Regions from separate parts of the Evansella sp. AB-rgal1 genome, predicted to be linked through region 1. Evidence: riboswitches for the same ligand, from Rfam matches in the RefSeq annotation. Region 1 holds a riboswitch; each other region holds the start of a gene.
What was found. A riboswitch is a leader RNA that binds a small molecule or an ion and turns the genes downstream of it on or off. The one in region 1 is predicted to bind cobalamin.

Region 2: another riboswitch for cobalamin. It lies ahead of metE (5-methyltetrahydropteroyltriglutamate--homocysteine S-methyltransferase); the one in region 1 lies ahead of ACERII_RS14310 (ABC transporter substrate-binding protein).
Region 3: another riboswitch for cobalamin. It lies ahead of ACERII_RS03440 (ribonucleoside-diphosphate reductase subunit alpha); the one in region 1 lies ahead of ACERII_RS14310 (ABC transporter substrate-binding protein).

Annotation. Positions count from the first base shown of each region.
Region 1 covers NZ_JBGUAU010000015.1:108,547-114,575, forward strand. The annotation lists gene ACERII_RS14305 (FecCD family ABC transporter permease) at 1-10, opposite strand, end outside; gene ACERII_RS14310 (ABC transporter substrate-binding protein) at 1-989, opposite strand, end outside; cobalamin riboswitch at 1,161-1,363, opposite strand; gene cobT (nicotinate-nucleotide--dimethylbenzimidazole phosphoribosyltransferase) at 1,419-2,468, opposite strand; gene ACERII_RS14320 (cobyric acid synthase) at 2,492-3,994, opposite strand; gene ACERII_RS14325 (cobyrinic acid a,c-diamide synthase CobB) at 3,987-5,366, opposite strand; gene ACERII_RS14330 (cob(I)yrinic acid a,c-diamide adenosyltransferase) at 5,390-5,941, opposite strand.
Region 2 covers NZ_JBGUAU010000016.1:3,283-9,311, reverse strand. The annotation lists gene ACERII_RS14480 (glycoside hydrolase family 2 TIM barrel-domain containing protein) at 1-1,790, opposite strand, end outside; gene ACERII_RS14475 (hypothetical protein) at 1,985-2,167, opposite strand; gene metE (5-methyltetrahydropteroyltriglutamate--homocysteine S-methyltransferase) at 2,527-4,818, opposite strand; cobalamin riboswitch at 5,013-5,194, opposite strand; gene ACERII_RS14465 (YqcI/YcgG family protein) at 5,366-6,029, shown strand, end outside.
Region 3 covers NZ_JBGUAU010000003.1:134,309-140,337, reverse strand. The annotation lists gene ACERII_RS03440 (ribonucleoside-diphosphate reductase subunit alpha) at 1-1,548, opposite strand, end outside; cobalamin riboswitch at 1,740-1,936, opposite strand; gene fdhD (formate dehydrogenase accessory sulfurtransferase FdhD) at 2,306-3,097, opposite strand; gene ACERII_RS03430 (FdhF/YdeP family oxidoreductase) at 3,113-5,464, opposite strand; gene ACERII_RS03425 (AraC family transcriptional regulator) at 5,773-6,029, shown strand, end outside.

The sequences.
Region 1 (6,029 bases):
AGTTTCGCAAGAGTTTCCACTCCTTCGATTAAACGTGGTCCTGGTCGAACTACAATATCACTTTCTACATCAAAAATTTGTCCATTTTTTACAGCTGGAACTTCTGTCCATCCATCACGAGAGGAGACTTCCCCTTGAAGATCTTCTGTATGGTAGGTTGTAATAATTACATCTGGTTGTAGCTGAACAATCTCTTCCTCAGACAGCATTACCCATCCCTCATGATCTTCTGCTGCATTTGTTGCTTGAATAGACTCTAGCATTTCATGCATAAATGTACCTTTCCCCGTTGTAAAAATATCTGGTGCTGGGGATACCTCAACCCAAACTCTCTTTTTGTCTGTAATTTCTTCCGCCTTCTCTATTAATACCTCATGACGTTCCTTCATGTCAGAAATGATTGCTTCGGCTTCGTTGGAAGTTCCTGTTGTTTGGCCGATTAATGCAATCGATTCATATACTTCATTGAAGTTGGATTTACTTCCTATAACAACTACCTTTATCCCAACCTCTTCAAACTGAGACAAGATTTCTCCATGATTATTATGATGATAATCGGTTACAAGAACAATATCCGGAAGAATGCTTAAAATAAGCTCCACATTCATATCTTGTCCACCAACATTTTCAACGGATTGTGCCTCTTCAGGGTAATTACAAAAATCGGATACTCCTACTATTTTATCCCCTAAACCGAGGGCAAAAGAGATTTCAGTAATACTTGCTTGAATAGAAATGATGCTTTCAGGCTCCTCTTCAATTGTTACTTCCCTTCCTGCATCATCAACAATCGTTACTGGAAATTGTGATTGGTCTGCTGTGTCCTCCGTTTGATCATTATCAACTTGCTCATTGGCATTTTCATTCGTATTAGTATTATTAGCTTGTCCTTCTTCTTCATTAGGTGTACCACAGGCAGTTAATAAAACTATCGTTAAAAATAGTATAAAACTTCCTAGACCCCAATTTTTAAAAATTTCTTTCTTCATTTCAATTCCTCCCTATTTTTACAACAAAAAAAACGCTATTCCCTAAGAAAGAGCGTCGAATGTATAAATGCATATAATGTACATCCACTATCTATGATTAGACAGTATGACAGACTGGTAATCCATTTTATAAACTACCATGCATATTAAACATCCTTTTCCTCGAAGGAGCTTAAAAAACACACCCTGGCAGGTCTCCTGACTTACGCTTCATCGGTTAGCTACTCCTTCCCATGCATTACTTACTATCCACAGTGGAGATATGTTAGCCTTCCTCAACGTTTACAGTGGCGGGACCGTGTTGGACTTTCACCAACTTCCCTTTTCATCTTACATAATTTTGTATGTAAGAAACCAAGTTGTTCCTTATTCGTTTTTTTGTTCTGAAGATTAGTATAAATTAGGACTCTACTTTTGTAAATATTTTAATTATTGTTTTTCCCTTTCTGTAACTCCTGCAGATGAGAAAGTCGCCATCTCTTGTAAAATATTTACCGATGCTTTAAGTAGAGGAAAGGCAAGTGCTGCCCCAGTTCCTTCTCCGAGTCTTAACTGCAAATTAAGTATTGGTTTACACTCTAACATCTCTAAAGCAATTTGATGTCCTCTTTCCTCTGATTGATGACCAATAATTAAATAATCTTTTACGTGTTCGCAAAGCTTCACCGCCACCAAAGCTGCAATAGTACTGATAAAACCATCAATTAAAATCGGTGTTTTTTTACTAGCAGCTCCTAATATAGCTCCTGTCATCCCTGCAATCTCTAAGCCTCCCACTTTTGCTAAAACGTCCATTACGTCTTCTCGATTCGGTTCTCGGCTTGTTATAGAGTTTTGGATAACCTTTTCTTTATACTTTCTTTGTTCTTCTGTTATTCCTGTACCTGATCCGACAATCATGCTTATATCCTCTTGTGAAAGAATCGCTAGGATCGCACTGCTACTAGTTGTATTTCCAATTCCCATTTCTCCAGGAATAATACATTTAGCACCATCCTGAATAAGTTTGGTAGCTACGTCTATTCCAACCTCAATAGCATCAATAGCTTCCTTTCTACTCATGGCATCTTCATATAAAAAATTGCCTGTTCCGTTACGTATTTTTCTATTAACGAGATTTTCACTTTCAATAAAAGTAGATACACCAATATCAACAATTTGAAACATTGCCCCAATTTGTTTTGCAAGAACATTGATAGCTGCTCCACCTTGTAAAAAATTATGGACCATCTGTGCTGTTACTTCTTTTGGATAAGCTGATACCCCTTCATCTGCTATACCATGATCTGCAGCAAAGACGATAATTCCTGGCGGAGACACTTCAGGAAATTTATTGGATGTAATTTCCCCTAACTGAACTGCCAGTGACTCTAACATCCCTAAACTACCTATTGGCTTTGTGAGTGTATGTAAATATGCCTGAACGTCATTTCCTACAGTCTTATCGACCGGCCGAATTGCCTCTATTGTATTCCTCATTTACTGTCCATCCCCTTCTATCCCTATGCTTTTTGATATTCACTCATTTTCTTATAAATTTCATCTAACTTAATATTTTCTCTAACAACTTTAGCTAAGCGATCAAAGGCTTCCTCCCTTTTTGTGGAAAACGCAGCCCTGTCTATTATGGGATTTAAACCCTTGCTAACTCTTACATCATTAAGGAATTCTTCTCTTAGGAGGTCGTTATGAAAAATTCCATGAAAATATGTTCCAATTACTTTACCATCTTTACTCATGAATCCGTCACTACTTCCTTTTATTCGAATGAAGGATTCACAAGCCTCTTCGTAATCAGATTCTCCCATATGTATTTCATAACCTGTCACAGGAATTTCCATCTCCTTATATGTAACAATACCTTCAGATAATGTCGTTGTTTTTTTGGTTCTAATGGATGTTTTCATTGGGATAATCCCCAAACCATCTGTTTTTTGCAAGGAGGATTCCATACCCATTTGATCCTCGATAGTACTCCCCAACATTTGATAGCCTCCACAGATCCCGAAAATGAATTTGCCTTTTTGAGAAAGGTCTAATAGGCGATTCACCAAGCCACTATTGTATAAAAACAACATATCTTCGATGGTATTCTTACTACCAGGCAGAATAACAATATCTGGATTACCTAGTTCTTCTGGGTTTTTAACAAAACGAACATGGCAATCTGATTCTTCAAAAAAAGGATCAATATCAGTAAAGTTTGATATGAAAGGGTATCTTATAACTGCAATATCAATCTCCTTAGATGCATCCGCCTTTGATGTATACTGACTTAAAACCACAGAGTCTTCTGCTTCGATCATTAAATTATCAATATAAGGAACAACTCCAAGTACAGGAACACCACTATATTCCTCAAACCAAGATAAACCTGGTTCTAGTAAGGATACATCTCCCCTAAATTTATTAATAATTACCCCTATAACTCTTTGGTGGTCCTCCCTCTCTAAAAGTTGCAATGTACCTACTAAACTAGCAAATACTCCCCCTTTTTCAATATCCCCTACTAAGATCACTGGAGAATTTGTAATCCGAGCTACTCGCATGTTTACTAGTTCCCGATCATTTAAATTTATTTCTGCTGGACTACCTGCACCCTCAATGACGATCCGTTCGAATGTATCTTCAAGTCTTTTATAAGACTCTTCGATCAGCTTAATGCCTTGTTCGTAAAAGCTTTTTCTATATTCTCCAGCCTTCATATTTTTATAGACTTGTCCATGAACCACAATTTGAGACTCATAGTTTCCAGTTGGCTTAATTAATATTGGATTCATATCAGTCGTTGCAGTGACCCCTGCCGCTTCAGCTTGAACACCTTGAGCACGGCCAATTTCCTTTCCATCTACAGTGATATAGGAATTCAAAGCCATATTTTGTGATTTAAAGGGTGCTGTTACATAACCATCCTGAGAAAAAATCCGACATAACGCTGTAACAATGGCACTTTTCCCAGCATCGGAATGTGTACCTTGAATCATAATAGGTATCGCTTTAGACATGAGATTTCCACTCCAAACATTTTGTTATCCAATTTTCTACTATTGCTGTGCAGGATGCAAAATGGATATGTGTATATCCAGCAACAACATTTTTATGAAGGAATCCTTCCTTTTGTATCCCTCTCATCCCTTTTGTTTCATAGGCATGCTTCACTTCATTCTTTTTCATTGAGTGAAAAGTGGAATAATGAAACTCATGTCCCTTTGCTGTTTCCCCTTCATTAAGAAGGAAATTTCCTTTCTCTCCAGTAATTTCTCTATAACCAATTGCAGCTAATCTCTTTTGCATCTTAACAACTCCCGGTATAACACCAACCATAGAGTGGTCCTTTTGATCTAGCGTTGTGATTGCTTCACATAGGTACATAAATCCACCACATTCAGCAAATGTTGGCAGCCCCTTTTCAATTTCCTTTTTAATAGAACGATGAACTTCTGTTTGCTTAGATAATTGATCTGCATACTCTTCTGGGAACCCTCCCCCGATATACAGGCCGTCAATGTTTTCCGGGAGCAACTCTCCATCTAGAGGAGAAAAATAGATAAGCTCCACTCCATAAGTTTCTAGTAGCTCCAGATTTTCCTCATAATAAAAATTAAATACTTTATCACGAGCAACAGCGATCCTAACCTGTACGGTTTTTTTCTGTTTAAGAAAACTTGGACCATCTATCTTTAAAGGAGTTGTTTCCGCTATTTCATATATCTTAGTCAAATCAATAGTATCTCTAACTATTTCTCCAAGCTTCTGAAAAAAAGAGTCTAATTCTCCTCGTTCAATAGATGGAATTAACCCTAAGTGTCGCTCTGGCATTTCAATATCTATTTCCTTATTTAAATATCCTACAACGGGAATGTTGCACTCCTGTTCAACTGCTTTTTTTATTAACTGAAAATGACCATCCCCACCAACTTTATTGGCTATTACTCCCACGATGTTTACATCTTTGGATAGCATTTGAAATCCTCGTACAATCGCTGCTGCGCTCCGTGCCATTCCTGAGCAATCAACAACTAATACAACAGGACTATCGATCAGCACACTTATTTCTGCTGTACTTCCTTCATCTTTTGTTGGGTCCTTTCCATCGTAAAAACCCATGACCCCTTCAATAATAGATATATCCGCTCCATCACTACCACGGTGTAAGACCTCTCTTAAAACAGAATGAGATAACATCCAGCTATCTAGATTTCTGGATCGTCGACCGGTTACTGCTGTATGATACGATGGATCAATATAATCCGGACCACACTTAAATCCTTGAACAGTGTACCCCATTTGTTGAAAGGCAGACATTATACCGATGGTTACTGTCGTTTTTCCAACACTACTGCCTGTTCCAGCTATTACTAGTCGTCGTTGAGACATTTTTGGAACCTCCATATTTACAATTAATATTCAATACCTTTTACAGCAGGAATACCTTCGTCATAATAGTGCTTTTCTGGCTCAACTACCGACACAAGGTCTGCAATTTCTTTTATTTTCTCATTCGCATCTCTACCAGTAATAACAAGGTGAACATGAGCAGGTTTATTTTTAATTAAATCTATTACCTCCTGAATCGGCAAAACATCTTCAATAGGAAATTGGGTAATAGCAAGGGCATTGTTCAATTCATCTAGGATGACCAAATCATACTCCCCACTCATTACTGCTTCTCGTGCGATTGGCCATCCTTTTCTTAAAGCCTCTCTATGTTCTTCAGGAGTTTTTGTCCATGTAAAGCCAATTCCAAGTTGTACCATTTCTACTCCTAATTTTTCTAGAGCTATTTTTTCTCCATAGGACCTTTCAGGAGACTTTATAAATTGGTATATTTTCACGTTAAAGTCTCTACCAATCGCCCTTAAAGCTAGTCCTAATGCAGACGTTGTTTTTCCCTTGCCGTTCCCTGTATAAACAAGGGTCAATCCACGCTGTTCTTCTTTACGTTTATTCATTTTCATACCTCCAGTAAATTTAAAATGATATTTTTCAACAAAAATAAAACGCCTTTCTTCTTAGAAAGACGTTTAAGGTAATGAGATA
Region 2 (6,029 bases), on a different contig from region 1:
AGCTGAAGCTCCACTTTAGGTGCATTGGAGCAAACGCGAACATCGATAATTTGACCTTTATTGAAATCCCAATACGGGAAAAGATGCACCATCGGTTTTGTCTTATAATCAGTCCAAGCAGCTTGATAAATATAATACGAATCTTTCGGAAACGTAGCTGTATCTATTTGCCCTAAATAGGAATTCTTCGTATGATATGGTGTTGGCTCTCCAATATAATCAAATCCAGTCCAAAGAAATTGCCCTAGTGAGAAAGGCGTATCTCGTTCTGCCAAGATGCAGGCTTCAATCGACTTTGCTCCCCAGCTTGTCGTGCTATTTCCAAGGGCCGAGCACTGCTCGTCATCGTCAGCTAGAATGGATTTTTCAAAAGGAAAATGATAAATCCCCCTACTTTGAACAATAGAAGATGTTTCACTTCCATAAATAATCCAATCAGGATACTCTTCGTGATGTTTCTCATAGTATTTTTCCGCATAGTTATATCCTGCAATTTTGACAATGTCTGCACACTTTTGAGCGTTTTCCCAAGGCATATAATTCGATCCTATAGTGACTTTCGCATTTTCTTTTGGATCAAATTCCTTCACATACCCCAATAACATTCTCGTTAATTCCTGACCTCGCTCATCTGCATGAGTATCATAAATTTCATTTCCTATACTCCACATTAAGAGACTTGGATGATTTCGATCTCGTAACACCCAGCTTTTCACATCTTTATATGCCCAATCCTTAAAAAATCTCGCATAATCATAAGGCGTTTTCGGTCGTTCCCACATATCAAACGCTTCTGTAACAACAAGGAATCCCATTTCATCTGCTAAATCCATGAACTCAACTGCGGGCATATTATGAGCTGTTCTTAGAGCGTTTACACCCATATCTTTTAAAATATGGAACCTTCTTTTTAACGCAGATGTATTAAACGCAGCTCCTAACGCACCTAAGTCGTGATGTTCGCAAACACCATTTAGCTTCATTTTTTGCCCATTTAGCTTAAAACCGTTATTTGGGTCCATCTCCATTGTTCGAAAACCAAGGTTTTGAGATACTCTTTCCAGTACTTCCGAAGTAGATAGCTCCAATGTCGTGTCAAGTTGATATAAGTTCGGATCGTCTGTATTCCATAATAAAGGATCTTTTACGATTATGGATTGACGGTCCGTAGTAGTTGAATCTCCTTCCGCAGTAACAGTTGCGTGAGAGGATGCTATTTGCTCTCCTTTATAAAAAACAACGTGTGATAGTTGGACATCTTGGTCTATCTCTAACTCTGTATCGATTTCTACAAACCAGTCATTACCTCTCTGTTCTGTAGAAACATAAATTCCATCTGTGATGATGTGCGTTTTCGCTCTTGTTTTAAGCCAAACATTTCGATATATACCTGCTCCTGAGTACCATCGACTATTTGGACTCTGGTGTACAACCTTCACAATAATTTCATTGTCTCCCTCAACAAGAGCATCTGTGATCTCGTGTTCAAAGGAAGAGTATCCATTCTTCCATTCACCAACAAACTGCTTATTTACATAAAGAGACGAATCCATATAGACCCCATCAAAATAAAGGAGAACATGGTCCTCTTTTTTTGTATATGTAAATGTTTTACGATACCAGCCTATACTGTTTTCATATAAATCCAATGTGTTATAAATAAGCCAATCGTGCGGTACATCGATTGGTTTAAAATGTAACGATTCATGATCCGAAACTCCGAGACTACTTTTAGAAAATTCCCAACCATCATTAAATAGAACTTTTTTATTCAAGTTATTTTCACTCATATTCTATCTCCCTTACCGAACCGTTTGTATTCCTTTTGACACCATCTAGTTTGTGTAAGCTATTAATACTATCGAAATAAAACTACCATGCTTGTATGGTAGTTTCTATTATACATTGATTACACAAACAAAAAACAGTAGGAGCTCCAAGATCGTATTGATCTCTACACCCATACTGTTTTCTAAAAATGAAATTAGTGCATCCCTTTCCATTCTCCCTGATTTTTGGATGCTTTTTCTTTTTTCGCTTTTTCTTTATGTTTTCGGTTAGCTGCAGCACTTCCAGGTTCTTTTGCGAACTCAGAATCCGTTTTACTAGAGTCAAATCCCTGTTTATTCTTTTGGTCTGCGTCTGTTTTCCCACTTCTTTTCGCCATAAATATCCCTCCTTTTTCTTTATTATTAGAATTATCAAGAGGAATATACGTTGTTGCTTACAATGGAAATTACATGATAGACCTCCATGAAAGTTAAAATTTTCACCATGACGGATGAAAAAACGTTATGAGTATAGTTAGTACTCTTCACTTTATATGGAATGAGCGCAAGTCCACGAACTCCAGTGGGAAGTAGAGTAGAGGCGAGACACCGTAGTGACGAAGTCGTGAAGGTGGCTCGGTAACTCCCCACAGGAAAGGAGTGGACTGGAGCGAATGGAATATTATCCAACAAAATTAGTAATACTAGATAAATTTGACTACCACTAACTAGTGTATTTTCTGGATAGCTGTTATAATTAGACCCTTAACTCTTGCTCTTTACGCAACTTCTGTGCCGCTTTCACCATATTTTTCAATGATGCTATCGTTTCTTCTTCCTTTCTTGTTTTTAGGCCACAATCTGGATTTACCCAAAATTGCTCCTTTGTAATAACCTCTAAAGCATCGTTCAATATTTTACTTATTTCATCTACACTTGGAACTCTTGGACTATGAATATCGTAAACCCCTAAGCCGATACCAAGCTCATAGTTTCTTTGTTTTAATGAGTGTATCAATTCTCCGTGACTTCTTGATGTCTCAATGGAAATAACGTCTGCATCAAGGGCACGAATTGGACCAATAAAATCGTTAAATTCGCAATAGCACATATGGGTATGAATTTGAGTTTCATTTTCCACGCGAGATGTTGCTAACTTGAAGGAATTTACACTCCAAGAAAGATATTCTTCCCAATTTTCTTTCCTCAATGGAAGTCCTTCTCGTAATGCAGGTTCATCTACTTGGATAATAGCGATTCCTGCATTTTCTAATGCTCGGACTTCCTCTCTTAGAGCTAAGGCAATTTGATTTGCCACTTGATCTCGAGAAATATCATCCCGAACGAAGGACCAATTCAAAATCGTGACTGGACCTGTTAACATTCCTTTTACGTGCTTCGAAGTTAATTGCTGAGCTTCTTTTACCTCTTTCACTGTCATTGGTGCTGTCCACTCCACATCTCCATAGATAATTGGTGGCTTCACACAACGAGATCCATAGGACACAACCCAAGCATTATCAGTAAATGCAAAACCACTTAGCTTCTCACCGAAATACTCCACCATGTCTGTTCGCTCAAACTCCCCATGTACAAATACATCTAGTCCAATATCTTCTTGGATCTGAATCCAACGAGCTGTTTCCTTTCTAACAAACTCTTCATAAACTGCATCTGTAATTTCTTTTTTCCTCCACGCAGTCCGTGTACGTTTTACTTCAGGTGACTGAGGGAAGCTACCGATCGTTGTTGTTGGAAAATCCGGCAGTTGTAGTACTTTTTGTTGTAAGACTTGGCGGTCCACATAAGACATAGGTCTTTGAAAATCTTCTGGTTGCACGTGTAATAGAAGTTCTTTTACTACTTCATTTTTTCTACTTTCATGATTTGCTAATGCATCGATTGCTTGCATACTTTGTGATAAGCAATTCTTATTCGACCACTCACCTTCTTTTATGAAGATGGAAACATCCAGTATTTCGGACACTTTTTCATCTGCAAACGCTAGAGCATTCGTTAATGTCTTATCTAAGTTCGTTTCCGTTTTCGTAGTTACAGGTACATGTTGCAAACTGCATGAAGACTGTATCCAAGTATGTTTTGCATTCGTTAATTTTACAATTGCATTTATATCCGTTGACATCTCTGCCAAATTGCCTCGCCATATATCTCGACCGTTTACAATACCAATTCCTAATACTTTCTGTTCAGGGAATCCATATTTTCGAATAGAGTTCATATTCTCTTTTTTTCCATGTACAAAATCAAGCCCAATCCCTGCAACAGGTAATTGCGACAATTTTTCATAAGCGGAAAGACCCTCAAAGTATGTTTGTAACATGATTTGAGCTCTTGGTACTTCTGTGGCTATTTGCTTATAAATTTCTTGCACTAGCTTTACATCATCCTCGGATAAACTTAAGACCAAAGCAGGTTCCTCCACTTGAATCCATTCTGCTCCTGCATCAACAAGTTGCTGCAATAATTGTACATAGAGAGGAAGTAGCTTTACATATAATAAAGCTTTCGACTTTTCATCATACCCTTTCGTTAGCTGTACAAACGTATAGGGACCTATTATCGTTGGTTTAGCATTTATTCCTAATTCTTGCTTCGCTTCTTGATAGTAATCTAAAATATAGTTTCTTGTTAATCGAAGTTGTTGATCTTCATATTCCGGTACAATGTAGTGGTAATTAGTATTAAACCACTTTGTCATTTCACAAGCTACTGCATTATTAGCCCCACGAGCCATAGCATAATATGTTGATAGATCTACCTTGTCGTCTTTCCACTGATAACGATCAGGAACCATCCCAAACATAGTCGCATGGTCAAGCATACGATCGTAAAAGGTGAAATCACCTACTGTTAGTAATTCTAACCCCAATGCTTGCTGACGTTTCAAGTTTTCCAATCGAATAGATTTCATGTTTGTTAGATAGGTCTCCTCTTGTAATTCACCTTTCCAATAGGCTTCTAAACAACGTTTCCATTCGCGATTCTCTCCAATATACGGATATCCAACAGCTGTACTAATTACTTTCATTCCCAAAGTTCCTCCTCATATTTGCACTATTTTCTTTCATTACATATTTTCCAAACACAAAAAGCCATCTCCACGGAAGGGAAATGGCTATACAAGCAAGTAATGGGTACACCTAAGAAAGCATGCTTCACATGCAACTCATAACTCGTTTGTCGTACAAATTAATTTCACCACCTATTTCCACGTAGGTATTTGGTGTGTACTAGAAGTTGGCAGGTCTCCTGGCTTATCTTCAATGCTCCTCACACCTTCCCATCATTATGATAGTGGTCTTCGTGATTTGCTCCGATTTACAGTTGCGGGACAGCGACGGACTTTCACCGTTCTTCCCTTTTAAGCCAAGCCTTTGCTTGGCACCAATTCTTACACGATATGTAATTTTACTTACTATATCATATAGATAAAATGTTGTATACAGTTATTTTATATTATTCCTATGAGATTAGTGCAATATAAACTACCTAAACGCCCATTTTTAGTAAGACATCCACCATATGATTCCTTTTCTGAATAGATTGTAAAATCAATTGAATCAGAGGTGAGTATAATGAAACGATTATATAGAAAGGACGAGTTTTCATCCCACAGTCTTTCTAATACAGAGAAATATTATCTAGAAAAGTTTGAGGAAACAATGACAGATAAAGATAATCTGTTTCCCTGTATTCCGGCAACAATCGGATATACTTTACATCATTTTTGCTATGGCTTTCTTGGCGATCCTAGGAAAACTGAGACGGTAGACGAATTAGCTCATGTATTAACGGAGTTCTCGAAATCATCAAAAAAGCTAGGAAACTACACATCACTCATTGTGTTTTATGATATTCCACAGGAGATGAAGGACTCCTACACAATTGAACAGTATGAGCAATTATTTTGGAATCATTTAAGTGACTTAACTAACGTGGACAAAGAAAAATGGCCCGAAGAAATCCCTACAGATCCTCATAACTCCCTCTGGGAATTCTGTTTTCATAGGGAAAAATACTTTATGTATTGTGCCACACCAGCACATACAAATCGAAAAAGCAGATATTTTCCAACAATGATGCTAGCAATCACACCGAGGTGGGTTTTAACGGAGTTCAATAACTCTCCTACCCATGCACAAAATATAAAATATCATATAAGGGCTCGACTTGAAAACTATGACTCTATTTCTATACATCCTGATCTTAATAGCTATGGAGAAAGTGATAATTTTGAGT
Region 3 (6,029 bases), on a different contig from region 1:
TTTCAAAGCAAGAAGATGGTGCCAACCGAATGTGCCAAGTCCAATGGCGCGATATTTCTCATTCGTCAGCTTCGCCTGCGGAACTTCGATTTCATTTATATCAATCACGTTATCTAGCATTCTCACCTGGATAGGAATCAGTCTCTCTAGCACATCATCCGTAACAGCCGTAGCTAAATTGATGGAGCTAAGATTACAAACAACATAGTCACCAGGTTGTTTTGTAATAATAATGGATCCGTCTTTCGTTACCTCTTCCTTCACAAACGTCGGACTCATGTTTTGCATAATTTCTGTGCAAAGATTGGAGCCATATACCATCCCACAATGGTTATTGGGATTCATTCGGTTTGCTTGGTCTCGGTAAAACATGTAGGGAGTTCCAGTCTCGAGTTGCGAGATCATCACTCGTTTCATAATCTCAATTGCTGGTACAGACTCCTTCGTTAATTCTGGGTTTTCTACACAAAGCTTGTACTTTTCTCGAAAACTACCTGAACCTTGTTTTTCATCAAAAAAGTCTTCCAAGGAAAACCCCATTACTTGTCTCACTTCATGTGGGTCAAACAAATACCAATCTTCTCGCGCTTCCACTTTTTCCATGAACAAGTCCGGTAGGCACACACCTGTAAACAAGTCATGCGTTCGTTTTCTTTCGTCTCCATTGTTTAATTTCGCATCAAGGAAGGAGAAAATGTCTTTATGCCATACATCAAGGTAAACGGCGATTGCCCCTTGTCGTTGACCGAGTTGATCCACACTTACTGCCGTATTGTTAAGCTGTTTCATCCAAGGGAGTACCCCTGAAGATGTGCCTTTATAGCCTTTAATGGACGAGCCTCTCGCACGAATTTTTCCAAGGTAGATTCCAATCCCACCACCGTTTTTGCTTAATGTAGCAGCATCCGTTGTACTATCAAAGATTCCTCGTAAACTATCCTCGATCGTATCGATGAAACAACTAGAGAGTTGTCCGTGAGTCTTTCCTGCGTTTGCTAGTGTCGGTGTTGCTACTGTCATGTATAAATTTGAAAGTGCCCAGTATGCATCAAGGGTTAGAGATACTCGTTGGTGTTGCGGCTCCTTTTGCATCAGTGTCATTGCTATGATCATAAATCGTTCTTGTGGTAGCTCAAGGATAGATCCGTCGAAATCCTTTGTTACGTACCGGTCTACCAATGTATGTAATCCTAAATAGGTAAATTTCTTATCTCGCTCTCGTTCTAACGCTTGTCCAAGTGTTTGAATATCTTCGTTCGTATAGGCTTCTAGTAATGTGGAACGATATAGTTTTTTCTCAACTAGCTTGTGGACGACCTGCTCAAACTGTTCATATACAGTGGCTCCATTCGTATAGCGTGATTGGGCAACACTACTATATAACTGGTTGAGACGTATTCTAGCAGCAACATATGTCCAGTCTGGCTCTTGCATGGATATACGATCGAGTGCAGCTAATATTAGCTCTTTCCCTGACTTCTCAAATGTCCAACCTGTCCAATTTAGGTGGGCAAACTCCTGTTGCAATTTTGTATTTGTATCCTCCATAACATTAATCCCCATCGTTACACTCTCCCTTTATCTATCTATGATTTAGATTATATGGTAGGCTTTTTACGCATAGAAAAAGCCCTTCCCTCGATGGAAAGAGCTTTGAACGGCATGTTAATAGGAGCGTTGTCCTGTAAACGGGCAATACAAAAATACCCTGCCGTTCACGGTCTCAATCCCCGAAGCCATGAATACGTGAAAAATAGGCAGGTCTCCTGACTTATGCTTCCTCCTACTTTGAGCCTTCCCATACAGTGGCCTTTCAGCCGAACAGTACAGTGGTCGTTCTCATTTCGTCTGCATTTACAGTTGCGGGGACAGTCTCGGATTCTCACCGAATTCCCTATCAAGCTATGTTACTAGCACCTATTAATCAAATATCAATATATAGTGTTTTATTATTGCCGTTAAACATGATGTAGTATGTTGAGTTTATCTAATATAGGAAACAATTGCAATACTTAAGTGTTAAAAACATATTTTTTTAGGCAAATGTCCTAGATTTTTTTTTGGAAAAATAGGTTAGCTGGGAGTTATGTGAAGTTTGTTTTAATAGGGAGATGAAACATTATTTGTATTTTTAAAAATAGCAAATATATCAATTAGTTATTCTTTTTCTGATCCTCGCTCGCGTTACATAAACACTCCATGGAACGCGAGATTCCGTTTCTGATCCTTGTTCGCGTCTCATAAACGCTCCATGGAACGCGATATCCTGTTTCTGAACCTTGTTGACACTACATAAACGTTCCCCCTACCCCACCACCCTATCTCCTCTCGAATAAACATTAAACCTATCTCCCCTGACAAACCCCACCAAGGTAATCTCCAAATCTCTCGCCAACTCAATTGCTAACGTAGTTGGTGCTGATTTAGCAATGATAATTCCCACACCAATTTTGGAGACCTTCAGTAACACTTCCGAAGAAATCCTCCCGCTAAACACAATTACTTTATTTTTCAAAGAAACATTATTTCGCAAACAATATCCAAAAAGCTTATCTAGTGCATTATGCCGCCCAATATCAGATCGCGTAACAAGAATCCCATCCACGGAAGCAAGACTTGCGTTATGAAGACCTCCCGTTTGCTTAAAATCCTCCGCCTGCTCCTGCATCGTACTCATTAAATGACAACACTGCTTAGCAGAAATACTAGGTGCTCTCAAAATTGTCCTAGCACCCCGCACATCACTCTGAAAATAAAATTGACGACTCTTTCCGCAGCATGATCCTATAACCCGCTTCGAGAATGCCCCCTCTGGATCAAACCCCTGCTTATTTTTCAACACCACATATGCAAAGCCCTTTCCCTCATCAATCAATACGGAGTCAACCTCATCTGCCCGCCGAATCACCCCTTCTGAAGCCAAAAAACCAAGGACAAGCTCCTCTAAATCCGCTGGCGTACAGAGCATTGTTCCAAATTCATGGCCATTCACCGTAATTGTCAATGGCTCTTCCAACACGATCAAGTCATCCGCATCCTGAAGAACACCTTGCTCATATTTCTTTATCACATGCGTTTGCATCACCTTGTTTTTCATCGCGAAATCTCCCACTTAACTTATTTCCGTTTCTAAGTCGTCCATTTGTCGCTCTACATACTTGGTATCCTTCTTCGCATGAAACGTATCCGCTTTCTCCACTACCACCGTCGTATTATACTCTGGAATACGAGCATATTTTTCATAAACCCCTTTTGGAATAACCACATTCCCTTCTGGCCAATATAACGAAATATTTCCCCGACGAGTGTTATCAAACCTCGCCCTGCCGTGAAAAACTCCGTGCTTATTGTACACAACAACCGCTTCCCCATCACGGATACCTAGCTCGCCAGCATCCTCTTTATGAAGAAGCACATCGTATCGATCAGCCCCATTAAACGGATCGTCCTTCCCGTAAATCATCGAATTGAACTGTTTTCCTCGTCGCGTCGTAACGAAAAACTCGCCTTCCGATTTTCTCAACTCAGGTAGTTCAATCGGCAACAACTGCCCTCGCCCATCCTCCGTGGGACACATCCCGTCCTCACACAAATACGCTCCACCCCACTGGAAAACATCGCCCGTATCTCTCAAATTTTGAATCCCTTCATAATTTTTATTGGCCACCGCAATTTCCTCACGAATCGACTGCGCATCAGTAAACTCTATCAAATTAGCCTGCTCTGGTTTCACAAGCTTCGCAATATCCACATAAATTTGCCACTCCGGACGGGCCTGCCCGATTCGATGACCCTTGATCTCTGGGGAAAAATAGACCATCCTTTCTGTCGATGTAGACGTTCCTCCCCCAGGTTGCTCAAATCGCGTCATGGATGGCAAGATGATGACCTCTTCTTTTGCATCTACCAACGCAGACGTATTCAAAATTATGTCCTGATGAATCCGAAGCTCAACATTCTCCAAGCACTTCTGCACATAGTCAGGGTTCGGCATCGTTTCAAGAAAATTCCCTCCTGTAGTGTAAAACACCTTCGTTTTTTGTTTATGCCCCTCATGTAATAGAGCATTTTCCAACGAAACTCCTACCGTATCTCCTTGCCAACGAGGAATCTCAAATTTCCAAACACCCTCAACACGCTTACGGTTAATATCATCAAACTCTCCCCCTGGCAAAACAAAAGGATCCGCTCCCATTTCTCCAGCCCCTTGTACACCAGAATGTCCTCGAATCGGCATCAATCCACAATTTTTCCGACCGATAAATCCACGAAGCATCGCCAAATTGGCAACTTGCGAAATATTATCTGTGCCAAACCGGTGCTGCGTTAATCCCATCGACCAAACGAACACTGCCGACTTCGAATTTGCCAGCAACTCCGCCAACTCCAACATCCGCGACTTCGAAATCCCCGCAGACCTCTCCAACGCCTCCCAACTTTGTTTTTCCACATGCTTACGTAACTGCGCCAAGCCATTCGTATGCGCCTTAACAAACGAATGATCAATCGCAGATCCACGCTCCCGCTCCTCCATCACAAACCAATGCTTCATAATCCCGTTCATAAAGGCAATATCGCCACCAATATTCACCTGATACACATCATCCGCAAGCTTCGTACCAAACAACGCACTTTCTGGAATAGACGGAATCCAATATTTTTCCATAGATGGCTCATAGTGAGGGTTAATCATGATAATCTTCGTGCCCTTCCGCTTCGCCGCATACATATACTTCGTGGAAACAGGCTGATTGTTGGCTGCAACAGACCCCCAGAACAAAAGCACATCCGAGCCAATCCAATCACGATAACTACAAGTGGACGCCCCCACTCCAATCGAACGCTTCAACGCCGTTTTACTCGGTGAATGACAAATTCTCGACGAATTATCAATATTATTACTTCCTAAAAACCGCGCCACTTTTCCAGCCACATAGTACGACTCATTCGTCATTCCCCTTGCCGTCAAGAAAAGCGCAAGCTGCTTTGGATCCACAGACTTTATTTTTGCAGCAATCTTCCCGAACGCATCATCCCAAGAAATCCGCTCAAACCTCGACTGCCCCGGCTTCCGAGACAACGGATAAGGAATACGCCCAAGCTCCCGCAACTCCGAGCTAGACAACTTCCGCAGCTCCTTCACATCCCGAAGTAACACCTCATCCTTGATCGCCGGCATCGTATTCAACCGCAACACATTCAAACGAGTCGTACACAAATGAGGACCAGTCAACGTCTGATCCTTCAAACCAGCAACCCCCAACGCACAACCATCACAAACACCTTTTGTTAAAATCCGCCCAGCATAAGATAAATTATCCTTATTATCCCAAACAGCCTTCGCCGTCTCACGAACATGCTTCGGCTTCACCTTCCCAAGCCCAAACGGAACCCAACTAACCCAATACCGCGGATCCGGCAACTTCGGTAACTTCATTGGCCCTTCATGCAACGATTTCCCCAATGTTCTCCCACCTTTTTTGAAAAAAATAGATTGATAGTCCGAATTAAGTGTGACTGGAGTGTGTTTTAAACTTCAATGTAAGCACTTACATTAAACCCTACTCTAGATGGAGATATGTCTTGTAAACATAACGAGTTGTTTTAACTATATATATAGTGTTTTAGATAAGATTATTATAGCATTGTTTTCCAGGACAGAGGAGTGACTGCTACCTACCTTAAAGACAGCAATCTAGGATAAGATAATCAACCTTGGAATTGGTATTATGTAAGTATCCTAGGTAACTCTTTCAAGAAAGGGGGCTTTACATGAGCTATGTTCAACTGATCCAAGAAACACTAGACTATATTGATGAAAATATTTTGGAAGAGATAACAGTGGAAGAGTTATCAACTCAAGCTGGATTTTCCACATATCATTACTATCGAGTTTTCACCAGTTTAGTAGGTATGCCAGTCATGGAGTATATCACGAGACGAAAGCTTTCATTTGCACTTTGCGACCTTCGGAATGGTAAGAAAGTGTTAGATACAGCGTTAACGTATGGTTTCGAAACTCATGCAGG